Regions from separate parts of the Chloroflexus aurantiacus J-10-fl genome, predicted to be linked through region 2. Evidence: riboswitches for the same ligand, from Rfam matches in the RefSeq annotation. Region 2 holds a riboswitch; the other holds the start of a gene.
The links. Region 2 has a riboswitch for cobalamin ahead of CAUR_RS01600 (ABC transporter substrate-binding protein). Riboswitches for the same ligand answer to the same signal wherever they lie in the genome.
Positions count from the first base shown of each region.

Region 1: it holds a riboswitch for cobalamin, as region 2 does, so the genes downstream of both, cobO (cob(I)yrinic acid a,c-diamide adenosyltransferase) here and CAUR_RS01600 (ABC transporter substrate-binding protein) in region 2, are expected to answer to the same signal.

Region 1 is NC_010175.1:3,430,565-3,446,414, reverse strand. Features, by position in the region: gene ilvA (threonine ammonia-lyase, biosynthetic) at 1-776, shown strand, start outside; gene CAUR_RS13570 (iron chaperone) at 1,251-1,685, shown strand; gene CAUR_RS13565 (beta propeller repeat protein) at 1,999-3,120, shown strand; gene CAUR_RS13560 (MoaD/ThiS family protein) at 3,117-3,413, shown strand; gene CAUR_RS13555 (cupredoxin domain-containing protein) at 4,281-4,691, shown strand; cobalamin riboswitch at 5,104-5,252, shown strand; gene cobO (cob(I)yrinic acid a,c-diamide adenosyltransferase) at 5,379-5,987, shown strand; gene cobN (cobaltochelatase subunit CobN) at 6,000-10,262, shown strand; gene cobT (nicotinate-nucleotide--dimethylbenzimidazole phosphoribosyltransferase) at 10,292-11,347, shown strand; gene CAUR_RS13535 (energy-coupling factor ABC transporter permease) at 11,364-12,104, shown strand; gene CAUR_RS13530 (energy-coupling factor ABC transporter substrate-binding protein) at 12,101-12,403, shown strand; gene cbiQ (cobalt ECF transporter T component CbiQ) at 12,375-13,169, shown strand; gene CAUR_RS13520 (energy-coupling factor ABC transporter ATP-binding protein) at 13,166-13,912, shown strand; gene cbiB (adenosylcobinamide-phosphate synthase CbiB) at 13,899-14,864, shown strand; gene CAUR_RS21245 (hypothetical protein) at 15,621-15,850, opposite strand, start outside.
Region 2 is NC_010175.1:387,909-403,758, reverse strand. Features, by position in the region: gene CAUR_RS01610 (iron ABC transporter permease) at 1-379, opposite strand, end outside; gene CAUR_RS01600 (ABC transporter substrate-binding protein) at 739-2,046, opposite strand; cobalamin riboswitch at 2,326-2,468, opposite strand; gene CAUR_RS01595 (prohibitin family protein) at 2,697-3,632, opposite strand; gene CAUR_RS01590 (DUF2905 domain-containing protein) at 3,883-4,104, shown strand; gene CAUR_RS01585 (VLRF1 family aeRF1-type release factor) at 4,125-5,306, shown strand; gene CAUR_RS01580 (DnaJ C-terminal domain-containing protein) at 5,419-6,345, shown strand; gene CAUR_RS01575 (S1C family serine protease) at 6,484-7,674, shown strand; gene CAUR_RS01570 (chaperone modulator CbpM) at 7,693-8,010, shown strand; gene CAUR_RS01565 (hypothetical protein) at 8,130-8,390, shown strand; gene CAUR_RS01560 (Hsp20/alpha crystallin family protein) at 8,409-8,816, shown strand; gene lon (endopeptidase La) at 8,813-11,185, shown strand; gene CAUR_RS01550 (thioredoxin domain-containing protein) at 11,558-12,340, shown strand; gene thpR (RNA 2',3'-cyclic phosphodiesterase) at 12,617-13,189, shown strand; gene CAUR_RS01540 (hypothetical protein) at 13,402-13,692, opposite strand; gene CAUR_RS01535 (autotransporter outer membrane beta-barrel domain-containing protein) at 13,703-15,514, opposite strand.

The DNA of each region.
Region 1 (15,850 bases), 2.2 Mb from region 2:
TTCAGCGCTACGTCGATGATTTTGTGCGGGTGACAACCGACGAGGTCTGTGCGGCGATCAAAGATGTCTTTGAGGACACCCGGGCCATTATGGAGCCAGCCGGCGCGCTGGCCGTCGCCGGGTTAAAGCGCTATATCGCCGAACACGGGGCCGATCTACCGGCAGTAGCCTTAACGTGTGGCGCTAACATGAACTTTGACCGTCTGCGCCACGTTGCCGAACGGGCCGAAATTGGCGAACGGCGTGAGGCGTTGTTTGCTGTGACCATCCCTGAACGACCCGGCTCATTCAAGCAATTTTGTCGCGTGATCGGACCACACAATATCACCGAATTCAACTACCGCTATGCACCGCGCCCCGAAGCCAATGTCTTTGTGGGTGTACAACTGACCAATGCCAATCAGCGCCACGAGCTGGCCGAACGTATGCGCAACGCCGGTTATACGGTGCTTGACCTGACCAACGACGAGCTGGCAATCATTCATCTACGCCACATGGTTGGTGGACGAGCACCCGAAGCAACCGACGAACGGCTCTTCACCTTCGAGTTCCCGGAGCGACCGGGAGCGCTCTTGCAATTTCTCGAGTCGCTCGATGCCTCGTGGAACATCAGCCTCTTCCACTACCGCAACCATGGCAGCGCCCATGGGCGGGTACTGGCCGGTATTCAGGTGCCCGATGCCGATCTCGACCGTTTCTACGCCTCACTGGCTCGCCTGGGATACCCGTATCAGGAGCAGAGTGATAATCCGGCGTACCACCTGTTTTTGAAATGAGCAACGCCCCCGGTAGAGCCGGGTGGCGGAGCGATTGAGCGCCACGATTGAACAGAATGCCCGTCGCACCAGATGGTGTGACGGGCAGTGCAGAGTTTATTATCAAACCTAATACAATTCAATACCCAACAATCGATCCAATCCGTCACCTTTCGCCATCCCCGTTCTCACCGCATCCCGCCTGAAGAACACCGCCAGGTGCGGATGGTGCCACGCCTGACGGCATCATCACGTGCATCGGCGCACCCCGCGCCACCTGCGTTGTGCCGGCGCACCCCATAGATCGTCGCGGATCACCGCATATCTGGTGCCAGGCCGTGATGCACCGGATCGCCCACGATGTGAGATGACGCCAGATAACGAGGAATTTGTGCAGATTCTCCTCACGACAACATATCACACCTTGACAAGATATGCCTGCCGTGATATTATCGATTAGAACATTTATTCTATTGTACAATAAACAGAGAGACTATGGCATCAGAACCAAACGAAGGCTTCACCGCCGAAGAGCGGGCGGCAATGCAAGAGCGTGCCCGCGAGCTACGCACTGAACGGCAGGCCAAAAAAGGGAAGGCGGACGGCGAGCGTGATGTTCTGACCAGAATTGCCGAAATGCCTGAGCCGGATCGCACGATAGCCGGGCGCATTCATGCCATCATCAAAACAGTTGCCCCAGAGCTGACACCGAAAACCTGGTACGGTATGCCGGCGTATGCCAGAGGCGGCAGTGTCATCTGCTTCTTCCAAAGTGCCAACAAATTCAAAACCCGCTATGCGACCCTTGGCTTCACTGATACCGCGCACCTTGACGAAGATGACATGTGGCCGGTAGCGTTTGCGTTAAAGGAGCTAACCCCAGCCGTTGAAGCACAGATCAGCGCGTTGATCAAAAAGGCAGTACGGTGAACAACACTGATACACGGGCAGCAGTTATCACGGCGAGAACGTAATCAGGTTTGTCCAGACATATCATCGCAAAGTGACTGGTAACCCAATCCGGTAAGGGACGGTGAACAGGAGAATCACTGCAATCGGCGCACGGTCTGGCACAGAACGGCAGCGCCACCATCGAAAGGGTGTTTGAGGTGAACGTGTCACCTATGCGCGCCGCACCGGTGTTGAGCGGGATTGGGTTATTTTCGGAACATCTGCACGCGAGAGGGTTCGCTACGAATGCCGGAGTTACCCGGTACAGGAAGAACGAAAGACAGGAAAAACAATGAGCACAGTACGCCTGCTGGTCGGTACCCGCAAAGGAGCCTTCATCTTGACCACGGATGAAAAACGCAGCCAATGGCAAATCAACGGCCCGTATTTTGCCGGATGGGAAGTATTTCATCTCAAAGGCTCACCGGTTGATCATAACCGCATATACGCTTCCCAATCAAACGGCTGGTTCGGACAACTTATCCAACGCTCTGATGATGGAGGTCAGACCTGGCATCCGATGAACAACGAGTTTCGCTACGAAGGTGTTCCGGGCACTCATCAATGGTATGATGGCAGTCAGCATCCCTGGCAATTCCAGCGTGTCTGGCGTTTAGAACCATCGCTCACCGATCCGGACACCGTCTACGCAGGTGTAGAGGATGCAGCGCTCTTTCGATCAACTGATGGCGGCCAGAGCTGGCAGGAATTAGCCGGCTTACGTTCAGTAAAGGGCCATCTCTGGCAACCGGGTGCTGGAGGTCTTTGTCTGCACACTATTCTGCTCGATCCACACAATCCTGATCGTATCTTTGTTGCCATCTCGGCTGCCGGCGCGTTCCGTAGTGATGATGGCGGACAGACCTGGCAAGCGATTAACCGTGGATTGGCCTCGCCAGGCGAATTGCCGGATGCTACCGCAGAAGTGGGGCATTGTGTTCACAGTCTGGCGTTACATCCTTCACGTCCTGATGTCATATTCATGCAAAAACACTGGGATGTCATGCGTAGCGATAATGCCGGTGAGTGGTGGTATGAAATTAGCAACGATCTTCCCAGTGACTTTGGTTTTCCTATTGCAGTGCATGCCCACGAGCCGGACACCGTCTTTGTCGTCCCTATTAAAAGCGACTCAGAACACTTTCCCCCTGAAGGTGCACTTCGTGTCTATCGGGGTCACCGCGATGGTGAACGGTATCACTGGCAGGCACTAAGCACAGGTCTACCGCAAAGCCACTGCTACGTCAATGTGCTCCGGCAGGCACTGACAGTTGACACATTAGATCCGTGCGGAGTCTATTTCGGTACAACCGGCGGACAAATCTACGCATCTGCCGACGACGGTGAGCACTGGACACCACTGGCAAGCCATTTACCGCCGGTTCTCTCGGTCGAAGTGCAGGTTATCCCATGATCCGCATCATACTGCCTTACCATCTGAGCAATCTGGCCCGTATTGACCGCGAAATACAGATTGAGGTTACCGGGCCAGTAACCCAGCGTTCGCTATTGGATGCGCTGGAACGCACGTATCCAGCGCTACGTGGTACTATTCGCGATCACGTAACGAAACAACGGCGACCTTTCATCCGCTTTTTCGCGTGTGGTCAAGATCTCTCACACCTATCGCCCGATATACCGCTGCCTGATGAAGTTATCAGCGGTGCTGAACCATTTCTGGTCGTTGGAGCGATGGCCGGTGGCTAATGTTGTGGTAGGGAGGAGAAACTATTTCGCGCTTCCATGCAGCAATCACGCGCTGGATGGGATTGCCTTGCGTGCATGACGAGCGGGTAAGGCAACTAATCCAGCGCGTGATGGCACCGAAGATAGTCGTTAGCCATCCTCGCTGCCACACCGGCAGCCTGGGAGCAGGATATAATAGCGTTGGCGATTGGCAAGCATTCATGCGCCTGGGCGACCGTCTGAGAGCACGACAGCACAGCTTTTATGAAATAAGTTTTAGCAACCTTCCACCTGGTTACACCCTGGCCGCAGTATCACACCTCTCAACCTCCGCTACACCTTAGCACTTGCTATCACAATGGGATTAGAGAGCGGTGCTGATTCTATCGACATCTTACCACCTTTAAGATCACCAACCACGACATTTAATACCTCGAAAGTAATACCCCGAAAGTCAGGCTATAGTGGATAACCTTATCACATTCGTGAACCGGTAGACCGCAGGCAACAGTTGCACGTCATCCATCGAATATATCGATGGCTCCTATCGAATATGCAACATTCGCGATATGTGCAAGTCTGGCAATTTTGAGTTAAACGAAGGAAAAATATCTTCAGCAACTTTACATTGTTGTGAAGCTACATTTCACTTCTGCATTACTGCATGTAAGTTTAAGGTTTAGTAAACAGCTCATTGCTAATAAATGCTTATAACAAAAAAAAGACCAACCTTGACAAGACAATCATGCGGTTATATTATTCATAACGAACAGATATTCGTTTAATCAAACATTTACTTGATCCACCCTTCAATATCTTGTAATCAACAGTGACATTGAAGGTTAGTCAAGTATTCCCTCTTTCACAATCCCAGAAAGGAGATGCCTTATGAAGAAAATCGGTCTGCTCCTATTAGTTATCATTGCATCCATCATCCCCATGACAGCCTGTGGACGCAGGAACAGTTATTCAACCAATATTGATGTAACGATGGTTGATTATCAATATGAGCCAAATGAGATTGATATCCCGGCAGGCCAACAAATTACGCTCAATTTAACCAATAATGGCGCTGTCCACCATGAATTTGTTATCATGAAGCTGGGAACCACAGTTGGCGAAAGTTTTGGAGATGAAGATGAAGAGAATATTTATTGGGAACAAGAGGTAGAACCCGGTCAGCAGATGAGTGTTGCCTTTACCGCCCCAAGTGAGCCTGGTGTTTACCAGTTTGTGTGTGGCATCGAAGGGCATTATACGGCTGGCATGAAAGGAACAATTCGCGTAGTTGCACCGTAAATATGCACTTTACCCTGAATGCGAAGCAACGATAGGTGACTTCAATACCCTAACCTGATTGAGCGCAGGGACGATCAGGGTATCGTCCCTTTTACATTTGTGTATGAAGGTTCTCCGGATAGGAGAACAGGTCGTAATACGTTCTATGAATGCAAATCGGTTGTGATATGCCATGATGTTGGAAGCGGCATGTGGTAGTTCAAACTACAAACCGTAGTGACACTTCTGCACGAGTATGAACATGCCCTGGTTGTATGGCTAACGAGTGATGTGGGATGTTGCATACCCTACTAAGGTTCTGCGTTGGTGTGGGCAACCAATATGCAGAGATGTTGTTGGTAACAAAACCTCCAATGCAACACACATTCCCGCCTCAACCTGTGCTATAATCAGACCACTGTTGCACTCTGCCAAGTTCGTAGATCGTCGCGGTGACCCGTTGGCCCGGATGCCAGGGCGTAAAGGTGGAAGGAAGCTGGTGAAAGTCCAGCACTGTGCCGCAACTGTAACCGGCTGTTTCAGGCCGGAAGTCAGGACGCCTGCCGCGATGTGTTGTTCGTTCAGCCCTTCTCGAGCCAAGGAGGATGAACGAGACCTGCATGCTTTGTACTTGCAGTGTTGTCGTTTCATTACCCCGACCCGAGAAGGTCGGGGTTTTTGTTTATATGTCAACAGAAGGAGACTGCCGTGTCTGATGAGACAACCACACCGGTTGGGCCGGGTTCGTCGCCAGAAGCTGAAGCCCGTCGTAAAGCAGTGCGCGCCAGTCATACACCGAAGGGCCTGGTGATTGTTAATACCGGCAATGGTAAAGGAAAAACTACTGCCGCGCTCGGTGTCTTGTTGCGCGCCTGGGGGCGCAATATGCGTGTCGGTGGTGTGCAGTTTATCAAGCACGAGCAGGCGAAATTCGGTGAATTACGCGCGCTTGAACGGATGGGAATTACCCTGACCCCGCTCGGCGATGGGTTTACCTGGACGAGTCGCGATCTTGATGAGACGCAGGCACGAGCAGTACACGGTTGGGAGGTCGCTAAAACGCAGATTATCAGTGGCAATTACGATGTCTTTCTCCTCGATGAGTTTACGTATGTGATGCACTACGGCTGGGTACCTGCCACTGAGGTGGTGGCATGGCTGCGCGCAAATAAACCGCCGATGCTGCACCTGATCATTACTGGTCGTTACGCACCCGCCGAGCTGATTGAATACGCTGACCTGGTGACTGAAATGCGGGAGGTGAAGCATCCGTTCCGTGATCAGGGGATTCGGGCGCAACCGGGTATTGAGTATTGAGCGAGCAGAACGATGGCTGAACAACTCAAGCGCAATATGGTGCAGCGCCTTGATGGGCGGATGGTAAATGCCGGCGCACGACGCGGGATGTTGATTGTCTGTGCAACCGGATGTTGTTGTGGTCACACCGAACGCGGGTTTGCTCCGGTATTGACCGATCTCTACCACGAAGAATGGGAGCGACGACGCCTGCGTAATCGGGTGCATCTCAGTCAAGGCGGGTGTCTGGGGCCATGCCCGCTGGCGAATGTTGCCCTCTTGCTGTTTGATGGCCGTCCGTATTGGTTTCACTCGCTCAACGATCCGGCATTGATCCCGATCCTGTATGATTTCATTGAAGAACTGCTGAATACCGGCCAATCAGCAGCCCTGCCACCGGCATTGATCCCTCACGTCTTTAATGGTTTTAGTTGGGACGGTGTTACTGCGCCGATGGTTGCCACCGAACGGATTCCGACGGTGGCCGGTAATGGCATTCTCGTGTTGAGTCAGGCAGATACCGATCTGCTGGCGCTTGAGCAGGCGTTGACGTTGCTTCCCGATGGGTTTGCACCGGTACGCATGGCGCATATTGGCCGCCTGACCGAGCCGGCAGCGATTGACCGCTTGCTTGAACAGCATTTGCCGGCGGCAGCCATTGTGTTGGTGCGGCTCCATAGTGCAGCTTCGTTTACATATGGTTTGGAGCGCTTGCAGCAGTGGGCGGCAACCACCGATGGGTTCCTACTCTGTCTGCCGGCAGTTGAGCAGCTTGATCCCGATCTCATGGCTCGCTCGACGGTTGGTGTGCCTCTGGCCATGCTGGTAAGTGCCTATTTTCAGGCGGGCGGCGCCGTGAATCTCGCCAATGGTTTGCAATGTCTGAGCGATCACCTGCTGGTGAGTGGTTGGGGCTACGATCCGCCTGTTGAACTACCACTCCACGGTATATACACCCCACCCCAACCATCGCGCCGGGGCAGAGTCAGACAAACGGCGAACCCTGTATCACCCGCCAACGATGGGCCGGTCGTCGGTCTGCTCTTCTACCGGGCACATTTGCTGAGCGGGAATACCGGATTCGTGGACGCGCTGATCAATGGGTTGCAGTCCCGTGGCCTGCGGGTGCGCGCTGTCTATACCCAATCTCTGAAAGCGATCAATGCGGAAGGTATCCCGATTGGGCTGGCTTTGATCGAACAGGCGGGGACGGTGGATGTGATCATCTCTACCCTGAGTTTTGCGCTTGGCGATGATGATCCGCATCCCTTTACCCGTCTCGACGTGCCGGTGATACAGGCCCTCCTCAGCAGTAGCAGCCGGGAAGCCTGGCAACGGGACGGGCGTGGTCTGGGGCCGCTCGATACCGCGATGAATGTCGCCCTGCCGGAGCTTGATGGACGAATCATCAGCGTACCGATAGCGTTTAAGGCGCAAGAAGGTGAAGCGGCTGCGCGGTCGCTGCCTGACCCTGAACGAATTGAACGACTGGCCGGACTGGTCTGGCGATTGAGTCAACTTCGGCACAAACCGAATGCACAGAAGCGGATCGCTATCATCTTGACTAACAGCAGTGCCAAAGCGCAGCGGATTGGAAATGCAGTTGGTCTTGATGCACCTGCCTCGCTGATGCGTCTGTTTGCTGCGTTGCAAGATGCCGGCTATTCCGTTGCTGGCCTGCCGGAGCATGGTGACCGTCTAATTGCCGATTTGATTGCTCGCTGCTCATACGACGAGACCTGGCTGACGACTGAGCAGTTGGCACAGGCGTATCGCATTCCCAGCACGACCTATCAACGCTGGTTTGCCGAATTACCATTGTCGTTACAAGAGGCGATGACGCGCCAATGGGGACCGCCACCGGGTCGTGCGTATGTTCATCGCGGGGAGCTGGCGCTGGCGGGGTTGGAGTTTGGCAACTGCTTTGTCGCCCTGCAACCACCACGTGGATACGATATGGATCCAAACGCCATTTACCATCGCCCCGATTTACCACCGCCTCACAACTACTACGCGCTCTACCGCTGGTTGCGTGATGTGTGGCAGGCCGATGCCATCATCCATCTCGGCAAACACGGTACGCTCGAATGGCTGCCCGGTAAGGGGGTTGGCTTGAGTGCCACCTGCTTCCCCGATCCCTTCCTGGGCGATATGCCTCTGATCTATCCGTTTATCATCAACGATCCCGGCGAGGGGACACAGGCCAAACGGCGAGCGCATGCGGTAATCATCGACCATCTCACGCCACCGATGACGAGTGCCGGCGCGTATGGTGACCTGGCCGAACTGGCGCACCTGGTCGATGAGTATTACCGCATGGAACGGCTTGATCCAACGAAGCTCCCGCTGTTGCAACGCCAAATCTGGGATGTGTTGCAACGCAGCCAACTGGCCGACGACTTGCGCTACATTCTCCAGGCCGACCACGGCGATCACCGTCATGAATGGGACGGCAGCGTGCTGGAAGATGGTACGCCTACCGTGCTGGCCGAGTTGGAGGGGCGCGAGGTAGCGCATCTGCTTGAGGATATTGAAGGGTATTTGTGTGAACTGACCGGAGCACAGATTCGCGACGGTCTGCACATTCTCGGCACGCTGCCGGAGGGTGATCAGCTTGTTGATCTGGTTTACCACCTCTTGCGATTACCCAACCTGCACGCACCGGCACTGCCGGCGTCTGTCGCCACCGCACTCGGTGTCGATTGGTATGCACTCCAGAACACACCGGGACAACGGCGCAATGGTGACGATCACTTTTTGACGAATGCCGATGTGATTGCCCATATCGAAACGCTCTGTCGCGATCTGCTGCGGCGGCTTCAGGCAGAGCACTGGCAAGCGGCGATGATCACGTCAGTAATCGAACAGGTGCTGCCGGCGTGTCGTGATACCACTGCGGTTGCGACAGCACTGCAATACGCCTGCGATTGGATTATCCCCCGCCTGCGGCAGAGTGCAATTGATGAGATCGATCATCTGCTGGCGGCACTGGCCGGGCGCTTCGTTCCACCAGGGCCGAGCGGCGCTCCGACACGCGGTATGGCGCACGTCTTGCCCACGGGACGCAACTTCTACAGTCTCGATCCGCGAAGCGTACCGGCAATGGCAGCCTGGGAGACCGGGCTGGGACTGGCGAATGACCTGCTGCGCCGTTATCAGCGGGAATACGGTACGCTGCCGGAAAGCGTCGGTATCAGTATCTGGGGTACCAGCCTGATCCGCACTGCCGGTGACGACGTGGCGCAGGTTATGGCGCTGCTGGGAGTGCGTCCGCGCTGGCAACGCGAAAATCGTCGGGTAATCGGTTTTGAAGTCATTCCACTGACGGAATTGGGCCGGCCACGTATTGATGTTGTCTGCCGGATTAGCGGTTTCTTCCGTGATGCCTTCCCGCATCTGATCGAGCTGCTCGATCAGGCGATCCAAACGGTCATCGACCTCGATGAACCGCTCGAACTGAATTTTCCCCGCAAGCATGCCTACCTGACCGCACAGGCGCTGGTCAATGGCGGTACCGATCAGGAAACGGCCCAACGCGAGGCTCGCTATCGCATCTTTGGTAGTCCACCGGGTAGCTATGGCGCAGGTATGTTGCCCTTAATTGACGGGCAAAACTGGACGAATGACGCCGATTTGGCCAGGGTGTATCTGCGATGGGGCGGATATGCGTACACGGCAACCGAACAGGGAGTACCGGCTGAAACGGCCTTTGCTGCTGCACTCAGCACCGTCCAGGTTGCGACCAAAAATCAGGACACGCGCGAACACGACATTTTCGATAGCGATGACTATTTTCAGTTCCACGGTGGCATGATCGCGGCCATCCGTGCGCTCAGTGGGCGTAATCCGGCCCGCTACTTTGGCGACAGTAGCGATCCGGCTCGCCCGCGCACGCGCGATCTGCGCGAAGAGGCGCGCCGCGTCTTCCGGGCGCGGGTCATCAATCCAAAGTGGCTGGCCAGTATGCGCCGGCACGGGTACAAAGGCGGCCTGGAGCTGGCGGCAACGGTCGATTATCTCTTCGGCTATGACGCCACAGCCCAGGTGCTGGCAGATTGGATGTACGAGCAGGTGACGACCCATTACATCCGCGACCCTGAGATTCAGCAGTGGTTACACGAAGTAAATCCGTGGGCGCTCCAGGCAATCGCCGAGCGGCTCAACGAGGCCATCGGGCGGGGCATGTGGCGCCATCCTTCACCTGAAGCGCAGGCCGCTATCGCCGAGGTTCTGGCACAGGGGGAGGAGTTACGTGAAGGGTTTTCAGCTCCTCGCGACATTGATCGCGAAGGGTAGGGTACAGAGCGTAGAGGAAGGAGAGGAAGATGGACCTGGTACAAAGCACCATCAACCAGATCGGCCCCCTCGATGATCGGGCAGCGACGGCTGCACGCCGTCGGCAAGACATGCTCACCAAACCGGCAGGATCGCTGGGGCGATTGGAAGAGCTATCAATCCGTATCGCGGGTATTACCGGTCGTGAACGGCCACGCCTGACCAATCCGGCAGTCATCGTGATGGCTGCCGATCACGGCGTAGCCCGCCAGGGTGTGAGCGCATTTCCGGCTGAGGTCACGCCCCAGATGGTCTTGAACTTTCTGCGCGGTGGGGCGGCGATCAACGTCCTGGCCCGCCATGTCGGAGCACGGGTAATCGTCGTTGATATTGGCGTAGCGACCGATCTGCCTCCACATCCCGACCTGGTCAGTCGCAAGCTGGCGTATGGCACTGCCGATTTCAGCCAGGAACCGGCGATGAGCCACGAAACCGCCCGGCAAGCCATTGCCGTTGGGATTGCCTGCGCGAACCAGGCTATCGATAGCGGCGTTGATCTGCTGGCGACCGGCGAGATGGGCATCGCCAACACCACCGCTGCCAGTGCGGTGGTTGCTGCCATCACCCGCCGCCCGGCGAGTGAGGTCACCGGACGCGGCACCGGCATTGATGACAGTGGGCTGGCGCGAAAGATAGCTGTTATCGAACAGGCGTTGCATCGCCACCAGCCCAATCCAGACGACGGGCTTGATGTGCTGGCGAAGGTGGGTGGCCTCGAGATCGGCGGCCTGGCCGGCGTGATTCTAGGGGCGGCGGCCCGGCGGGTGCCGGTGGTCATCGACGGCTTCATCGCCGGCGCGGCAGCGTTGATCGCGGCAACGCTGGCACCGGCAGCCACTGCCTACATGATCGCCGGTCACCGTTCGGTTGAGCGTGGACATGCGGCGGTCTTTTCGCACCTCGATCTCCAACCCTTGCTCGACCTCAACATGCGGCTCGGTGAGGGTACCGGTGCTGTGCTGGCGATGTCGATCTGTCAGGCGGCCTGCAAGATTCTCGACGAAATGGCCACCTTCGCTGAAGCCGGTGTGTCTGAGAAGGTCTGAAGCAAGGAGCACTGCTATGAAACACCGTTGGCTTCTCATCAGTCTCGGCGCAGCCATCCTGATCGTATTCGAGGCTCGACCAGCTTACGCGATGCACATTATGGAGGGGTTCTTACCGCCTCTGTGGGCGCTCTTCTGGTTCGCCGTCGTCATCCCATTCTGGATCATTGGCTTTCGCCGCCTGCGCGCTATCGTGAACGACAAGCCCGAATTGCGCTTACTGCTCGGTTTTGCGGCTGCGTTCACCTTTGTGCTTAGCGCACTGAAGTTACCCAGTGTCACCGGATCAAGCAGCCACCCCACCGGTACCGGCCTGGGAGCCATCCTGTTCGGGCCGTGGGTGATGAGTGTGCTCGGTTCAATTGTTTTACTGTTCCAGGCGCTATTAATCGCCCACGGCGGTCTGACCACGCTCGGTGCCAATGCGTTCAGCATGGCCGTTGTCGGGCCATGGGTCGCCTGGCTGATCTGGCGTGGCCTGAGCGGACGCCTTCCATTCTGGTTGACGGTATTCCTGGCGGCAGCGCTGGCAAATCTCTCAACCTACGTCGTGACCTCGCTGCAACTGGCGCTGGCGCACCCCGATCCGGTGGGTGGGATCGTTGCTTCGTTCATCAAATTCGGCACCATCTTTGCCATTACCCAGATTCCGCTGGCGATAAGCGAAGGTATTCTCACGGTGTTGATTATGAATGCGCTGCAAACGACGGCTGCATCCGAACTGCAAGCCCTTGCAATGAAAGGGGTACGTTCATGATGACGCCCAAACCGTTGTCGTGGCCGGTGATGATCGTGCTCTCGCTGATTGTCATCGGTCTTGCAATCACACCGATCTTGCTGATCCGCGATACGGAGTTTGGTGGCGCCGACGCCGCTGCCGAAGTGGCGATTGTCGAAATCAATCCCGACTACGAACCATGGTTTGCTCCGCTGTTCGAGCCACCGGGTAGCGAAACCGAAAGCCTCTTGTTTGCGTTGCAGGCCGGGTTAGGAGCAGGCTTCATCGGCTTTTTCTTCGGCTGGCACCATGGCCGCCGGCGACGCCCGGATCGGTGACATGCTACGGGTGATTGATCGCTATGCGTTTAGCAACCGGCTACGCAATGTTGATCCGGCTCAGAAGAGCGGGATCGCTCTGGCAACGATCCTGCTTTGCTTGCTGCTGGATCGCCCACTGGTCGGTTGGATTGCCACGGTCTGGATGGTTGGGATCATGGCCGGCTATGCGCGAATACCTTTGCACGTCGTGATTGCTGTACTGACAACCGAGAGCGTCTTTCTCGTTCTCTCGGTTGTCGGTATCGCGGTGAGCGTCGGTTTTGAAGCATCAGAAGCGGCACTCCGGTTGGGGCCGTTGTGGATAGGCTTTCATCACGCAGCGCTCCCTCTCGCGCTCCAGGTGTTTAGTCGGGCACTGGGGTGTACCGCCGCTCTCAACTTTCTGGTCTTAACGACACCGCTCGTCGATCTGATCGAGCTGATGCATCGGTTGCGCGTGCCAGCACTCCTGGTTGAAGTTATGATGCTGAGTTATCGGGCGATTTTTGTGCTCCTCGACACTCTTGAACAGATGGTCACTGCGCAAACTGCACGCCTTGGCTATACCTCGTGGCAGTCAACACTGCGCAGTTCAGCGCTGATCGGCAGTCGCTTGTTTGTCATCGCCTACCAGCGGAGTCAGGCGCTCGAACAAGCTCTGATCGGGCGTGGCTTCGATGGCGATGTGCGCGTACTACCACTATCGTACCGGACTGAACAAACCCTCTGGCTGATCGGTATCCTGATCTTCGTTAGCCTCTTTCTGGCAAGGTGGTGGTCATGACAGCAGCGCTGACGTTTGCAGCGGTATCGTACCGCTTCACCGGTAACCCGACACCGGCACTTCACCGGGTATCGCTCTCGATTGACCCCGGTCGGCGGATTGCTGTCCTGGGGCGCAACGGCGCCGGCAAAAGTACGCTGCTCTTGCTGGCCGCCGGCATCTTGCGCCCCCAAGAAGGGCAGATTCGCCTGGGCGACACGCCGATCAGCTACTCACGTTCGGGATTGCGGCACCTGCGCCGGCATGTTGGCCTGGTCATGCAATCACCTGATGAACAACTCTTCAGTGCCAGTGTCTGGCAAGACATCAGTTTTGGGCCACTCAATCTTGGTCTTAGCCCTGCCGAAGCCCGGCGCGCCGTCCACGAAGCGGCTGCGTTGTGTGATGTGAGCGATCTGCTCGACCGACCCACCCATGCGTTGAGTGGGGGGCAGAAAGCACGAGTGGCACTTGCCGGCGTATTGGCCATGCGACCACAGTATCTGCTGGTTGATGAGGCAACATCAGGATTAGATCGCTGGGCACGCCGACAGATCGTACAGGTATTTGATCGACTGGCTGCGCAGGGCAAGACGGTCGTACTGGCGACGCACGATCTGGCGCTTGCCCGCCGCTGGGCCGATTTGGTGATAGTTTTGGATGCGGGTAGCGTGGCAGCCGTGGGAACGCCGGCGCGTGTGTTTGCTGATGAGACCCTGCGTCACCTGATTGCACCGGCAGAGGACTGGCATGATGATTGGTGAAGAGCTACGTCGGCGTTGCGCGATTGCCCTCCTGGCCCTGGTGCTCGACTTCGCGTTGGGTGATCCGCCCAACCAGCTTCATCCGGTGAGCCTGATGGGGCATTGGTTGAAATGGGGGGAACGATTAGCACCAGCGACACCGTTGGCCCGCCTGGCCTGGGGTGGTGGGTGGCTATACGGGGGCTGGTGGCTGGTGGGGAGAGTGGCTTCCCGCCTGCCGCGTCATCTGCTGGTGCAGGGGGCATGCGTTTCCCTGCTTCTGGCCTACCGGGGACTTGATCGAGCAGTTGCCGGGGTGGAACAGGCGTTGCGAACGGGCAATCTTGCAGAAGCGCGTCATCTGCTTGGCTGGCACCTCGTCAGTCGGCCAACCGCCGACCTTAGTGCGGCTGAAGTGGCCGGTGCAGCCATCGAGTCGCTGGCCGAAAATCTGAGTGACAGCATCATCGCTCCTCTGTTGGCCTTTCTGGTGGGTGGTCTGCCCGCCCTGGCTATCTACCGCCTGACCAACACCGCCGATGCGATGTGGGGGTATCGCACAGAGCGCTACGAGTATCTGGGCAAAATTGCTGCCCGCTGCGACGATGCCTTCAACCTGGTACCGGCCCGCCTGACCGCACTGCTACTTGCGCTGGCTACCCACCTGATCAACGGACGGGGGTGGCACGCCTGGCAGACCGCCCTGCGTGACGCCCGGCACACTGCTTCGCCGAATGCCGGCTGGCCGATGGCTGCTATGGCCGGTGCGCTGGATACCGTCCTCACCAAACGCGATCACTACGCCCTGGGTGATGGGAGCTGTATTCCTGATGCGGCGATGATTGGGCAAGCGCGCCGTATCGTGCAGGTAGCAATGGCGATAGTGGTGAGTGGACTGTGGATCGGCATACTTACCGGTGCAGGGATACGGCGTGCCGCGCCTCTGCACCCAGATGCCACGCTAAGGGGGTGACGGGATGCCGGCAATCTTACCCACAACTCCTCCCCCCAGCGAGGGAATCACCTTCAATTCCTCCCCCCAGCGGGGGGAGGTTAGGAGGGGGGCGGAATTGATGCGAATGGGAACCATTATGGAGCATGTCCGTCACCACTCCCCTGCTCCTCGCCCTAGGGGAGAGGAGTGGGGGTCTGGGGAGCGAGAGGAAGGGAACCCCCCACCCCAGCCCGCCCCCGCTGGGGGCGGGGGAATTACCTTCAATTCCTCCCCCCAGCGAGGGAATCACCTTCAATTCCTCCCCCCAGCGGGGGGAGGTTAGGAGGGGGGCGGAATTGATGCGAACGGGAACCATTATGGAGCATGTCCGTCACCACTCCCCCGCTCCTCCCCTAGGGGAGAGGAGCGAGGGTCTGGGGAGCGAGAGGAAGGGAACACCCCCACCCCAACCCGCCCCCGCTGGGGGCTATGCATTACCCATACCTCGCATACTGCCTTGCCCGCGTGCCGGAGCGGGTCGGGGGCGTGATGACGGGCGTGATCCCCAGCCGGGAGCTGGGAACGCGCGCCTCCGGCGCGCATGGTGCCGGTACCATTGCTGGAGGGAGGAGCCAGGCGCAAGCTCCCACCCCTGGCGGCATTCACAAACGGCCAGGACAGATGAACGAACCCAACGTATACCCTATCAGGAAGCCCTGGCTCACACGTCTGCCCTCCCCGCTATACATTACCCACAACTGGTGTCAACCACGTGCGTATCAGCGGGTATGATCGCTATTGGTGCTGGTTTGAGCGACTGGCCCGGGGCAGTTCGCTGCTCAAGCCGTGCCGGCGCGTGCTGGATTGATTGCCGTATCCGCTCGTCATGCGCGTGTCGCGCAGTTTGGCGTGCGGCAGCCATGCTGCCGCGCCAGCCGTACTCACGATTCGGCTCGTGGCATACCGTTGACCCTGCTGGTCACGAGGATGGTGGATGTATTCGTGATGGTCATCGAGTCGGTCAG
Region 2 (15,850 bases):
CACCAACACTCAGTACAACGATGGCTACTCCCAGACTGGCACCTGAACTAATGCCGAGAACGAACGGATCGGCCAGAGGGTTGCGAAACAGGGTCTGCATCTGCAAGCCGCTAACACCAAGCGCAGCACCGGCCAGCGCGGCGGTCAGTGCTTTGGGAAGACGAAAATCATAAATGATTGTGACCCAGGATTTCCGTTCGGCCTCCTGGTACAAGAGAATACTCAACACCTGTTCGGGTGGGATAGATACCGATCCTAAACTAAGACTCAGCAAAAAGATGCATAGCGTCACGCCAACCATTGCCAGTAGAACCAACGGTTGCAAGCCTGGCCGTGGCCATCGTGTAGATTGTATCGCTGCTGAGAGTGTTTTTGTCATGCTCATCTCTCTATTCTTACTCACTGCTCATGCAACTGGTGGAAGATATGCTCAACTACCGGTCTGTTTTGCACCAGATGCTCACGCACGATGCGTTCGAGAACGGTTTTATCAACGTGATGGTACCAAATGCCTTCCGGGTAGATCACAACGATGGGGCCAGCGGAGCAGACTCCCAAACAGGGTGTCGTGCCCCGCTTTACCCGGCACGGATTGTGATAATTCCCCAAAGGCCCTAATAGTTGCGCCAATTGTGCATATAGTTGTGGAGCCGTGCCTTCTGGATCACAATAGCGTCCAGTACAGATAAAGATGTGGCGCACATATGGGTTCATTTGGGGTTTCGACATCGTTCACCTCTACGGTGTCAGTTGCTGATAGAAGAAGAGTTCGTGATCCGGCAAGAGTTCTGGGTGGAAAATCTTGATCAAATCTGCCAGGATCAGATGTGGATTCGTTACACCGGTCTCCCAATAATCGTTGCCACCATTCTCGTTTAATCGTTTATTGTTGTTGAAGACCGCGCCATTCTGGAAGGCAGCAAACTGTGTAAATCGTTCATCCATTTGTTGCAGTTCGCTCAGGCTCTTGGCACTACCGGGGTTCAGCCAGAAGGATGCATTCTGAGCACGCTCGAAGACCTCTTCAAAGCTTAATTGCTGACTTCCACTCGAAGTGTCATCAGCCCAGAGGTAGTTTGCCCCGGCATCGGCCAGCAGTTGCGCAACATAACTCTTTCCACCGGGCATATACCACGTGCCGCGGAATGGGGCATTCGCAAAGACGGTGGGTTTTTCAGCTACGGCACGGGCTTTAGCTGCGATGTCGCGGTAGCGTTGGGCAATGGCGGTATACAGTTCGTTTGCTTTCGCTTCCTGGTTGAAAAATGCAGCGGTGAACTTGATCCATTCAGCGCGCCCAAGTGGTGAGCCTTCCATGTATTCACTGTTTAAAACAACATTCAGACCGGCTTCCAGGAGTTTGGGGTGAGCGTCGTACTCGGGATTGCCAACCCCATATGTCATAATCAGATCTGGTTCGAGATCGAGTGCCTGTTCAACATTGACCTGACCGCCACTGCCAATTTCTACCAGTTCTCCAGCGTCGATCTTCTTGCGCACTGCTTCGTTGTTGATGTACAGAAAACTATCGACACCTATCAGCTTATCGAGCACACCTAGCCCGTCGAGGTGTGGAAGTTGCGTTGTAGACATTGCAATCACGCGCTGCACTGGAATTTCAATGATCAGTGCATTGTCGCTAGCTGGTGGTGGTGGAGTACCGCATTGCACCAGTATGTATTGGAACTGGGTGTCGGCGTTTCGCCATGGGTTGAGAACCGTAATCACTTTGTAGTGGTTGAAGTACTCGATTGTCCAACCGGTTGCATCGCTGAGCGTAACCTTTTCTGGAAAATAGTCAATCTCCGGATCAAACTCGCTTACACACTCATCGGTCAGATTTGCGGTCGGTGGTTCAAGCACTGCTACTGTTGGGGCGACTGTTGGTACAACGGTCGGTATAGCGGTTGCAGTAGGGGCTGTCATTGCTGCTGTCGAGTTCGTTGGGACAGCGGTTAAGGTGGGGGAACTGGTTTGCTGATTGCCACATGCAACGAGCAGATGGATAAGGACAAGTGCCAGGATGCGGAATAGGAAACGACGCATGACTCTCCTCCATAACAAGACAACAATTGTCTCTAAGAGAACACAAAGACATGCCGACAGCAGGTAATACTGTTGGCTACGACACGCGACAGACGGCTTTGATGGATGGTCAGATTATGTTGTTGGTGTGTAATGTGGGATCCCGGGCAAGCCAGGTGAGCAGTTGTCACTACTCATAAAATAACTCCAGTCTCTTCCGAGAGCTGGAGTAACACATCTTGCCCGCATAAGTATAAGTAAAGCGGGGTACATGTTCTCCTCCTTAGCTCGAGAAGGGCCGAACATCATCACATCGCGGCAGGCGTCCTGGCTTCCGGCTTTCTAACCGGTTACAGTTGCGGCACAGCGCTGGACTTGCACCAGCTTCCACCTTTACGCCCTGGCATCCGGGCCAACGGGTCACCGCGACGATATGAACTTGTCGAACACGCCTCACATCATAGCAGACAAGAGGCGATAATGCAAGGTGGTGTTGAGGATAACGCAAATGTGATTGAATGCGGAAGCAAGATATTGAGGCACTATGACAAAAGCCCCCTTTCGCCTGTAGCGAAAGGGGGCAATTAACAGCTTATTCTGACCTGATCAACACTGCTAAACCCTGTTCACTTCATTATCGTTTTCTCTTAATCCCTTAGCTACGCACGCTCCTACTCACCACCCGTTGTTCCCGTCGGTTGTTCGCTGTTCGGGGGTGTTGGTTGAGCGGTTGGTGTTTCACCGAGCATACCATCGGTTGGAATGCTCAACATTGTCAGCAAGCCGTTGTCACCACTCACCAGACGGGGGAGGATGCCGTCCCAACGTTCGATGAAGCGCAATTGGAGCAGTTGCGGGCTAACGACTTCACCGAGCAACCGCAGCGACTCGGCTTCGGCGCGGGCAATTTCCAGGCGCGCTTTGGCTTCGGCTTCGGCGCGCGCTACCTGCTGCTGCGCCTCGATCCGTGCCCGCTCAAGTTCGCGTGCGGCGCGCAGGGCATCTTGTTCGGCGACCTGCTTGGCTTCGATGGCACGGGCAAATTCAGGGCTGAAATTGAAGTCGGTGATTGAAACACTCTCGACAATCACACCGCGTGGGGTCAGCCGTTCACTCAAGATGTTCAGGATCAAGTCCGACACTTCGGGTCGGCGAGTGATCAGCTCTTCGGCAGTGAAGCGAGCAGTTGCAGCCTTGAGCGCCTCCTGAATGGCTGGATCAACAACCCGGCGCTCGTAATCTACACCGATCTCGCGCACCAGTCGATCAACCTGCGAGGCGTCAGGACGATAGTTGATGACAACCTGGGTAGTTACGGTCTGAAGGTCACGCGAGGCAGCACTTGAGTTCGACTCGTAGCGTTGAGTACGAACTTCAACCACTGTGACCGAGGTGATGAAAGGAGTGCGGAAATGCAGTCCTTCGTCAAGCACGCCGGTAATCTCGCCGAACGTCTTCAACACACCGCGGGTACCGGCTTCAATGGTGGTTACTGAGTTGCTGACAACAAAGATGGCAATCATGATCAGCAGCACAATCCCGACCGCTGCTGACATTGACCATCCGCGCATGGTTGAGGTAGGAAATGGTTGACGATTCTGATTCATCGTTTTGCTCCTTCTATATATCACCTGACATTGATTACAAAACCGTTGATTGACAGGCTAAATATCTCTATAATGGCAGTATACCTGATTCGGATGGTACATGAGTGGGGATGAATTCCACATCTTCGCCCTGTCAATCAGCTCTCTAACACATTATTAGCACCTCGTTGACCGGTGACTAACATCGATCCATCATAATACTGAAGCAGAAGTGATAGGGACGGTTCTACGTCCGCATTGAGGTGAGGCTATGACCGAGCTTGGACGCTGGTTGATCGGTGCTGGTGTCATTTTGGTTGTGATCGGGCTGGTCGTGCTGGCTGCCGGTCGTTTGCCCTGGTTGGGTCGCCTTCCCGGTGACATCCTGATCGAGCGTGATAATCTGACGATTTTCATCCCGCTTGGCACGATGCTGGTGGTGAGTCTGATATTGACTGTCATCGCCAATCTGATTGCCCGCTGGTGGCGATGATAGTCGGAAAGGAAGCGCTTATGATTGATCGGGAAGCAGTGCAGCAGATACGGGCTGATCTGGGAGCATTGCAGCCGCCGGTCCTGTCGTTGTACGTCGAGGTTGATCCAACCCGGCCCGAAAATGAGCGGCGCGCCTGGGTGTTGCGCGCACGTAATGCAGTGAAAGCCCTGGCAGTGCCGGCTGAGGTTGAACAAGTGGTACTTGCAGCTCTTGAGGCGGAGATTGCTCCGGAGGCGCGCACGCTGGCCCTGTTCGCTGCCGCGCCTGCGACCGAGCGCAAGAGCGCAACCGTCGCGGTGACGAAGGTGCCACTCCATATCACGCTGCCTTTAATCGACATAACAAACGGAAAAGTAGAGGCGCGTTGGGGCGAACCGTACATTGCGCCTCTGATTTACGCGCTCGATCAATACGAGCGTACCGCGGTGGTCTGGTTGCGCGGTGAAGGCTGGCGTTTCTTCGAGGTCTTTCTGGGTGAGATTGTTGAGCATACCGACGTGTTCCGGAGCGTTGAAGCCGATCTCTGGCAGCAGGTCACCGAGTTTGACCCCCGCCGACTGCGGGATGATCTACGGGCACAGGCGATGGGCAATCGTGATCGGTTTGCCCGGCGCATGGAGAACATTGCAGCGCGCTATCTGCAACGGCTGGCCGAACTCACCGAACGCGCACTTGATCATTTCCGCATTCGCCGACTGGTTCTGCTCGGTCGCGAAGAGGCAACCAAACAGTTTGCCGATCTGTTACCGCGTTCCGTTCGGCAGATGGTTATTGCGCATGTAGCCGATTTACCGCATCCCGATGCGTCACCAGCCCATGTGCTGGCAAAGGTGCTGCCGGCGCTAGAGCAGGTCGAGCAGAGCCACGAACAGGCATTGCTGGAACAGGTAACGCGCCAGCCCGGTGTATGGGGGATTGATCCAACGCTCAATGCGTTGCAAGAGGGCAGGTTGAGCGTGCTGATTGCGCCATGGCAGCTCGATGCTCAGGTCTGGATGGCGTCTAATGGGTTGCTGGCCGGGAGTCGTGAACAGATTGCGACCCTGGTTCCCGATGGCGAAGCACAGCCGGTTGCATTGCGTGATGTCCTGGTTGATGCATGTGCCGCGTTTGCGACGCGGCTGGAATTTGTGTCCGGCCCTGCCCAGGATCACCTGTCACGCGATTTCGGCGGTCTGGCCGGATTGTTGCGCTGGTAAGTTGCCGGCTCACTCTCCCGGTGTGGTGTAGTGGGCATTATTGCTGCCCGCTACACCTGATTGCCGGTGTTACCCTATCATCACAACATCATCGCACGGTGATGAGAAGACTATGGAATTCAAAGATTACTATGCCATCTTAGGACTTAGCCCGGATGCCGATGAGCAGGCCATCAAACAAGCCTATCGCAAACTGGCCCGTCAATATCATCCTGACGTTAATCCGGGCGATAAGAAGGCCGAAGAGCGGTTCAAAGAGATAAATGAGGCGTATCAGGCGCTGAGCGACCCCGAACGGCGGCGCAAGTACGATGAATTGCGTTCGTATTATCAGCGCTGGCAACGCAGCGGCGGTCGCGGCGATTTCAATTGGAGCCAGTGGCAGGCTGCACCTGGCCAACAGGTCTATACCTACAATGTCTCGCCGGAAGACCTTGAGGACCTGTTTGGTGCCGACAGCCCGTTCTCTGATTTCTTCAGTTCAATTTTCGGTCAGCCCCAGTTCCGGCGTGCGAGTCGGGCGGCCCGTGGACGCGATCTTGAGGCGCCGGTAACCGTTTCGCTCGAAGAGGCCTTCTCAGGCACAACCCGCTCGCTGCAGGTCGGTGACCGCCGGATCGAAGCCCGCATCCCGCGTGGTGTGCGCACAGGTACCCGCGTGCGGTTGAGTGGTCAGGGGGCACCCGGTATTGGCGGCGGGCCGGACGGCGATCTCTATCTGGTCGTTGAGGTGGCGCCGCATCCGCAATTCGAGCGTGACGGTGACGATCTGACGACGACCATTGCGGTCGATGCCTTCACTGCGGCGGTAGGTGGCGAAGTGCGGGTGCCAACGATTGACGGTTCGGTGACGCTGAAGATACCGCCCCGCACGCAGGCAGATCGTGTGTTCCGTCTGCGTGGCAAAGGGATGCCGCGCCTGGAGAATCCCGCCGAGCGCGGTGATCTCTTTGCCCGCGTGAAGCTGGTGTTGCCGGAGCCGTTGAGTGACGCGGAGCTGGCTACGTTGCGTGAACTGGTGCGAAAACGCCAGCGCTAGGGAGAGATGCACCACAGAGGCACCGAGAGTACAGAGAGTGATAGCGGATAATCAGGTGGCAACTGAGGTTATACATATCCTCTGTGTCTCTGTGGTGAGAAATGCACCACATTAGAACTACATCATTGCGAGGTGATTATGGAGCGTCAATCTGGACGCGGTCGCTGGATCGTTCTTTTTATCGAGCTGGCCCTGCTTGTCGTAATTGCCGGCGCTTTTGTCTGGACAGCATTCACCGGCAATCGTCCGGCGACCATTGTCGTTGCCCCGTCTCCCACGCCGGTTGTATTGCCGGCGCCGACGGTCGTGCCGCTCACCGCTACCGATCTGGAAGCGCAGATCGCTGCCGTCTACCGCGAAGCTGGTGTCAGTGTGGTGAATATTACCAGTCGCTCAATCAGTTACGATTTCTTCTTCAACCCGGTACCACGGCAGGGTAGTGGTTCGGGCTTTTTCTACGATGACCAGGGACATATCGTTACCAACTATCACGTGATCGCCGATGCTGACGAACTACAGGTGACGCTGGCCGATGGTCAGACGGTGCCGGCCCGGATTGTTGGCAGCGATCCGTCGAACGATCTGGCCGTGATCAAGGTTGATCTGCCGACAGCGACAATTCGTCCGCTGCCAATTGGCGACTCAACCCAGGTCTATGTTGGTCAATTTGTGCTGGCTATCGGTAATCCGTTCGGATTGGAGCGTACCCTGACCTTTGGTATCGTCAGTGCTTTGGGCCGAGTGATTGAGAGTCCCAACCAGCGCTTTATCGGCGAAGTGATTCAATCCGATGTCGCGATCAACCCCGGTAACTCCGGTGGCCCGCTGCTCGATCTCTCCGGTCGGGTGATCGGTGTTAACTCGGCGATTCTCAGTCCGAGCGGGGCAAATGCCGGGATCGGTTTTGCCATCTCGTCTCGGACTGTCCAGCGGGTTGTTCCCGTCCTGATCCGTGAGGGACGCTATCCGCATCCGTCACTGGGTGTGCGTGTGATCGAGTTAACCCCACAGCGGGCCAGTCTGTTCGAGCGAGCCGGTATGCAGTTGCCGGTAACGCAGGGGTTGCTGATCGCAGAGTTGATCACGAACGGGCCGGCGGCCCAGGCTGGATTACGCGGCCCTGATCGCCTCGTGCGGGTAGGTAATTTAAACCTGCCGGTCGGCGGCGATGTCATCGTTGCCGTCAATGATCGGCCCATCACGACCAGTCAAGACCTGCTCGTCTATCTTGAGACCGAGACACAGGTAGGCGAAACGGTGCAGGTCAAGATCATTCGTGATGGTCGTGAGCAGGTGGTGCCGGTAACGCTGGCTGAATTGCAATTCTAAGCTAAGGAGACACCGCCTATGCTTGTGCGACGGATGAGTTTAGAGGAGCTGGCTGTAGCAGTTGGTCTGCCGGTACCGGTCTTGCAATACCTGACCGACATGGGGTACATTCATCCCGTTCCCGAATTACCGGCAGCCGAGTTTGCTGAGTTACGCCTGATCCGCCGCCTGATCAATGATCTGGAAGTGCCTTCAGAGGCGGTTGACATCATTTTGCACATGCGCCGACGAATGCTGGAGATGCAGCGTGAAATTGCCCGGTTACGGGCAGAACTGGCTTATCGGCGTGCGTTTGAACACAGTCGCAACTGGATCGATGCTGAGTGGTACGAGTAGCGTCCTCAAGCGAACACCGTGACGTCTGGTGGGGCAAAGTGCCGGCTCGTGAGGGAGTGTTGCAGTGTGGGGGTTAGGCTGGTCATATAGCATATTAGATCACAAACAGGAGGTGCGTTATGCCCATCTATTCAATAGATTTTCGGCCTTTTGATTATCTGACCGCCGAATTATCGGCGCTCTGGTGGTTTTACCTGTCGCAGGGACTTGCCCTGATCGCGCTCGGTGTGGCGGTGATTATCTGGCCGGAGCTGCTGGCCTTCCTCGCCGCAGCTTTTTTCATCGCGATTGGGATTGTCTTGCTGGTGTTGGGTTGGCGGGTACGACAGGTCAAACGTCGTTATGAACTGTTCAAGCGCTCGTTTATCATCGAGGCGTAATAGAAAAGGACGTGAGCAATGAGTGATTCTTCGTACATTCGTATTCTGCGTACCCGACTGCCTTACGTCCAGTTCGATACGCGACCCTGGACGCCACCGCTCAACGTGTTCGAGACCGACCGGGAGATGATTCTGGTCATTGAGCTGGCCGGGGTTGATCCGGCGACCTTACAGATCGAAGCCTATCCCGAACTGGTCAGGATCGCCGGTGCCCGGCAGCTCACGCTGCCGACCGGTCTGCGTCGTCTGCACCGGATGGAGATTGCGGCCGGTGTGTTTCAAATTGAGGTGCCATTTGAACGATTGATCGATCCCGAACAGACCAGTGCTCGCTCGGTGCATGGGTTGCTTGAGATTCGCCTGCCCTTTGCCGGACGTACACTACGCCAGGTCGTTATTCCAGTGCTGGAGGGAGAACAATCGTGAATGATCCAAACCCAATGCAACGTCCGCCTATGCCGGAGATACCGGATGTCTTGCCGGTATTGCCGATTAACAACGCGATCCTGTTCCCCGGCATGTTTTTGCCGCTGGTGGTGAGTGGTGAAGCCTGGGTACGGCTGGTTGACGAGGCAGCACTCTCTACCAAGATCATCGGCGTCTTCCGCCGCATTCAGTCCGGCGCCGAGTTTGAGCCGGAGATGCTGGCCCAGACCGGCACGGCAGCCTTAATTGTGCGGATGATGCGCCTGCCCCAGGGTGGCGTGCAACTGTTGTTGCAAGGGCAGGCCCGGATCAAGGTGCAGCGGTGGGTGACCGTCAAGCCATATCCCCAGGCGCACGTTACGGTCGCTCTCGATCCAGTTGATGTTTCGATGGAGACCACCGGCCTGGCGCGAGCGGTACTGGCAGGTTTCCAGCAGATCGTTGAGCAAAGTCCGAATTTGCCCGATGAACTGGCGATTGCCGCCGCGAACGCTCCCCATCCGGGCATGCTGGCCGATCTGATCGCGGCCAACCTGAATCTGAATCTCGACGATCAGCAAAAGGTTCTCGACACGTTTGATGTGCATGAGCGGCTGCAACTGGTGTTGCGTCTGCTTGAGCGTGAGCGCGAAATCCTGTTAATTGGCCGCAAAGCCCAGGAAGAGGTCTCGAAGAACCAGCGCGAATACGTGTTACGGCAACAGCTCGAGGCAATCAAGCGCGAGCTAGGCGAAACCGATGATCATGCCGCTGAAATTGCCGAGTTGCGGCGGCGCATCGAAGAGGCCAATCTACCGGCTGAAGCCCGTCAGGAAGCAGAGCGCGAGCTGTTGCGCCTTGAACGGATGCCCCCTGGCGCAGCCGAATACACCGTTGCCCGCACCTACCTCGACTGGCTGCTCGATCTGCCGTGGCACACCAGCACCGAGGACAATCTCGATATTACCCAGGCCCGCCAGGTACTTGATGAAGACCACTACGATCTCGAACGCATCAAAGAGCGGATTATCGAGTATCTGGCGGTACGCAAATTACGCCGGGAAGAAGGTGCTGACAACGAGGCGCGTGGTCCGATCCTCTGCTTCGTCGGTCCGCCCGGCGTGGGCAAGACGAGTCTGGGCGCGTCAATTGCCCGGGCGTTAGGGCGTAAGTTTGTCCGGGTTGCCCTCGGTGGTGTACGCGATGAGGCCGAAATTCGTGGTCATCGTCGCACTTACATCGGTGCCCTGCCCGGTCGGATTATCCAGGGGCTGAGTCGGGCCAAGAGTAACAATCCGGTGCTGCTGCTCGATGAGGTGGATAAGCTCAGCATCGGCTTTCAGGGCGATCCGGCAGCGGCACTACTCGAAGTGCTCGATCCTGAACAGAATGTCGCGTTCGTTGATCGTTACCTGGATGTACCGTTTGATCTGAGTAAAGTACTCTTTGTTTGTACGGCCAACCGGGCTGATACCATCCCGCCGGCGTTGCTCGACCGGATGGAACTGCTGGAACTTGCCGGTTACACCGAACAAGAAAAGCTGGAAATAGCCCGTCGCTATCTCATCCCGCGCCAGCGCCGTGAACAGGGCATGACAAATCGCGGGCCAGAGTTGACCACAGCCGCCTTGCAGCGTCTCATTCGCGAATACACGCATGAAGCCGGCGTTCGTGATCTGGAACGGCGGATTGGGGCGATCTATCGCAAGATGGCGACCCGTCTGGCCTCGGAACAGACGCTACCCGATCAGGTTGATGCGGCTGATCTCGACGACCTGCTAGGGCCGCCGCGCTTCCGCAGCGAGACCATCCTCGGCGACAATGAAGTGGGGGTGGTTACCGGGCTGGCCTGGACACCGACCGGCGGTGACGTGCTCTTCGTTGAGGTGAGTGTCATTCCGGGCAATGGTCAGCTCATCCTGACCGGTCAATTGGGTGATGTGATGAAAGAATCGGCGCGGGCCGCCCTGACCTACGCCCGTTCGCGCGCATCCGCTCTGGGTATCGATCCAGAGGTCTTCCAGAAGAGTGACATTCACATTCACGTGCCGGCCGGTGCTGTGCCGAAAGATGGCCCATCGGCAGGCATCACCATCGCCAGTGCGCTCATCTCGGCGCTGACCAGACGCGAAGTTGACAAACGGATCGCGATGACCGGTGAAGTAACCCTCCGTGGCAAGGTATTGCCTATCGGCGGTGTCAAAGAAAAACTACTTGCCGCGCAGCGGGCCGGTGTGCGCAAAGTTCTGCTCCCTACCGAAAACGAGATCGACCTTCGCGACGTACCTGCCGAAACGAAGGAGCAGTTGGAGATTGTGCTGGTCAAGCATATGGACGAGGTACTGCACGAACTGGGTCTGGAAATTGCCCCGCAACCGGTGAGTGAGTAATCGAGCGACACGCTAGTGGATTGGCGTCGGCGTAGGGGCGACGCATGCGTCGCCCCTACACCTGTCATCGAATTTGATATGATGTCCAGCCTGAAGCCCGTGTTACCGGGGAACGACTCTGTATTACCGGCCACGTCATACCATCCGGCAAACGGCTGTATCTCCTGTGTGAGCAATCTGCCAGGTCAGATGCAGTCACGATAATCGCTTAAGATGTGGCTTACCCGATACACGATAGGGGGAGCAGCCAGTTCCTATGGGCGTGCTACGTCACGCCTCATGGTAGCAACCCAGGTTATGCCCATTCTCTGTGTCCTCCGTGTCTCTGTGGTGACAAAGGTAGCAACTTGAGTTGAAAGATAGGTTCTGCGCATGCGTGTTCGTCTCCTGGTGCTAATAATGTTGCTCTCGCTGACAGCCTGTACCGCAGCGACACCAGTGCCGTCGCCTACAGCCATTCCTCGCCTACCCACAGTCACACCCGAACCATTGTCGCAAAGCACACCGACTCCACGCATCATTCGCCTGAGCGAATCTCCTTTACCCGTCTTCACCCCAACACCAATCCCAACGCCGGTTATCTCTGCGGACGGCATCACCACCGCCAGTATGGCGCAGCTTGGCATCAGTGCCGAACCGTATGCGATCCTGGGCGATCCCAACGCACCGGTGACCATCATCGAATTTACTGATTTTGGCTGTACCTTCTGCCGTCGCCACCACGTGCTCACCTTCCCTGCCTTGCGGGAAGAATTCATTTCCAGCGGCCAGGTCTTCTACGTGGTCAGACAGCTCCCGGTCACCAGCCCGCATGGTGATCAGGCGGCGTTGGCTGCGCTATGTGCCGGCGAACAGGGCAAATACTGGGAGATGCACGACCAGCTCTTCGCCGCCGGCGATGCCTGGTACAGCGATGCTACCACTGCCCGCAGGCGGATCATCGCGCTAGCGACCGATCTCGGTCTGGATAGCGCCGTGTTGCAACGCTGTATGGAACATCCGGCGACCCAGGCGACGCTGGCCCGCCACGTGAGCGAAGCGCATGCCTTACGGGTGTTCGGTACGCCGACCTTTTTCATCAACAATCAGCTCTTTGCCGGTGCCCAACCGATTGCACGCTGGCGTGATGTGTTGGAGGGAGGAGGGAGGAGATAGGAGATAGAAGATAGAAGGTAGAAAGTAGAAGATAGGATAGATAGAGGAGAAAGGGGAGAGGGGAGTGAGGGCATCTCCCTCAACATATCTACCTGATACTCTCTCCTCACTCCTAATGCCTATTTCCTATCCCCTAATGCCTATCTCCTAATACCTAATGCCTATCTCCTATCCCCTAATGCCTATCTCCTATTTTCTATTTCCTATTTTCTATCTCCTCAGTTACACTTATCATGCAAACAGGTAAAGATAATCTGAACGCAAAGCGTATTCTGTATGTCACAAACCCCACCTGCTGAACCAACCCTCCGCCTCTTCATCGCGCTCGAACTGCCGCAGCCAGTGCGCGATGAGCTGAAGCGCATTCAACAACGTTTACAAGGCCACAGCCGGGCCGCACGCTGGACAGACCCAACCGGGATGCACCTGACCCTACACTTTCTCGGCGAAACGCCGGAGCGCCTGGTTGAACCGTTGCTGACCGGTTTGCGGTCGGTATCGGCACCTGCCCTCTCGCTCACCCTCGACCGCCTGGGCTGTTTTCCGGCCAACGGCGCCCTGCGCGTGGTCTGGGTTGGCCTGCGCGGCGATCTGGCAGCGCTTGCCACCCTGCACCGGTCACTCGCTACGGTCATCCAATCGCTCGGCTTACCGACCGAAACGCGGCCTTTTGTACCCCACATTACCCTGGCTCGTGCGCGACCCAACGCCACAGCCGCCGATCTGCGCGCCCTGCGCACCGCATTGGACACCGTTGCTCCGCAATCGTTGACCTGGCAGAGCGATTCGCCGCGCCTCTTCCGCAGCCAGTTGACCCCACGTGGCGCGGTGTATACGGTGTTGGGATAACGATTCCGGACACGTCCGCTATACCGGCGGTATAGGATGCGTAGCGGCTTGTGGCCGGTGGTCGCCACATGGGAGATGGTTGCTACCGGTCACGCTGGTGTCTCCCGATAAACGCATATCTGATGCGATCATCAGGCGTATCGAGAGACACCACCGGCAGCGTGTGCTGCGCATCGTACTGCGGCATGGTACAGCGCACGCCACGTTCGCGCTTACGGACTATCACGCATAATCAACGGTGTCCAGACCTGATACGTCACCTCGACACCACCCCAGAACCCACCACGCAACGTATAGCTGCCGCCACTCAGCACACCCGCATCGCTCTGCCCGACCGTACCGCCCAGCGCGTAACTCCCGCCGGTGCTGACCGTATACCCGCCACCATCCACCGTCCACCAGTTCAGGTTGTAAGGGCCGCCGGAAGAGGCCAGGGCAAGCGCAGATAGCAGCAGAAGAAGCGGAATCAGGCCAGGAACGAGGAGTCTACGGATACCTCGCATTGTCCACCTCCTACTGAAGCACAACCAGCATCCGAATAACACCTGTGCCATCATCCAGCCCTTCCAGCGCCTTACCGATGACCGTTCCTTGCGGTGGGTTGGTGCCGGCGCGCATCGCGTGACCAGGTGTCGCCGAGGCAACCAGCAGATCGCCAGGCTGGATAGGACCGTTCTCCGTACTCACCTTAACCGGTACGACCCCCACCACTGCCAGCGGGATATGGCCTTCCAGGTTGCCGTCTACCGGCTGACCACCGATAAAGCCCGGTCGGGTTGAGTAGACCCCAACGACAGTAGCCTGGTAGGGTTGCGTACTGCGGGCTAGCCTGCCATCTGCACCGATGACAAGCACATCCCCCGGTTCCAGACCGGAAACAGCGGGCAGCATCTCGGCAAAATCGGCGGCAGGCGTGCTAAAGCCTACATCGGATTGCACCTGACCGGTCGATGTCACCCGGAACAATGTATTGGTTTCTGCATTGTTCACGGCAGTGATAAAGTCGCCGGTACCCGTACTACTCCCCTGCAAGTACAGGACATTCCCACTTTGTGCATTGTAGAAATGGGCGGTATGGAAACCACTATTGTTGGTGAAGTAGGCTGCCATTCCCTGACCGGTGTCGGTATTATTCACCCGTAACGCAGCTTTATTGCGGCCATTGCCATTCCCCTCAGCATAGAGGGCGATCCCATCGCTGGTGTTTTCAAAATACCCACCGTAGCCATTGCTGCTGTTACTCTTGCCTCGGACGCCGTAGTTAATGCCGCTGGTGTCGGTGGCAACGCCATACACGCCGGTACCAGAAGGACTGATGCTCCCACCATACACACCGTAGGTAGTTCCGGTATTGGCAACGGCAAGGCCATACACACCTCTACCGGAGGTGCTGGTGGTTTCGCCAAAAACACCTGTGCTTATACCAGTCTCGGTCGTGGTACGACCATACACGCCAATGCCGGACACACTCGTTCCGTAGACGCCCCATCCACCACCGTCATGTGATCCCCACACCCCGATCCCGGTTCCTCCAGTACCTTTATTCAACCCACGCACTGCGGTAGAGGTGGCCCCAGGAAGGGAGGAAAATGGCACCTCTCCCAGAATAGCCACCGCGTCATTACTGGTAGACCTTGTGACGCCGTGAATACCGGGTGCCGAACCTGACGACGCCTGGTGAATACCGTAGACACCTGTACCGTTCGGGCTGTTGCTCCTGCCATAGACGCCGTAGGTTACGCCACTGGTGGCAGCAGCGTAGCCCATAACACCCGCAGCGTCGGAACTAGTACTGTCGGTCTGCACGAAGACACCGTAACCGAACCCACCTGCGGCTGTATTTTGTACCAACAAGCTGGCATCCACAACCGATCCAATCACCTGCGCCCCTGGCCGTAGCCCCAATGCATACGGCGCTGCTGTCAGGGCGTGCCGTGGGGAAAGGGTAGTATAGCCGCTATCGCCGCTACACTGCACGGCGATCTGCAACCAGCGCACATCGCCGGTAAACACGCCGGTGCCAAAATCCAGCGTGACCGTGAACAGGCCGTTGCTGACGGTCACGCCGGTCTGGGTGAGGGTGCTCCCGACCTGTGCGCCACCGCTGACCGCATCCCACAGACTAAACTGGAAACTACAGGTGCCGTTGTATGGACTACCATTCTTCTGAAGCTGGCCCTGGTAGGTGAAGGCCGTGCCGAGGGGTGCTGCTTGAACAGAGCCGATCATCAGGATAACGCTTACGAGAAGCACACCTGCAATCCCGATGAGCCGATGACGAGTCGGTTGCCGTCCTGCGAAGAAATGTCCACTATGGTTGCTCATACGTCTCTCTTTCTGCGCTGTTGGGTAAGGAAGATTGCGTACAGGAACAGCAACCGAACACCCTGATAACGGTTGCACCATCTCCTGCCTGCCTTCTTCGTGCCGACAACAATGCGAACGTTCCGGTGCTGACCAGCGGGTCTGGCGAAGAATGTGGTTCGTCATCACCTCCCATTGCGACGTGCTTCCATACCCATTGTTCGTATCGGGTGCTCCGACCGGCATCGTGTGCAAATCACGTCGAACGGTGTGGGTGCGATCATAGTCGCTGTGGCAGCGTGCTTGACACGCTCAGCAATCCATTCGGTTTTGGTGATTTATATTCACAGTGCAGCA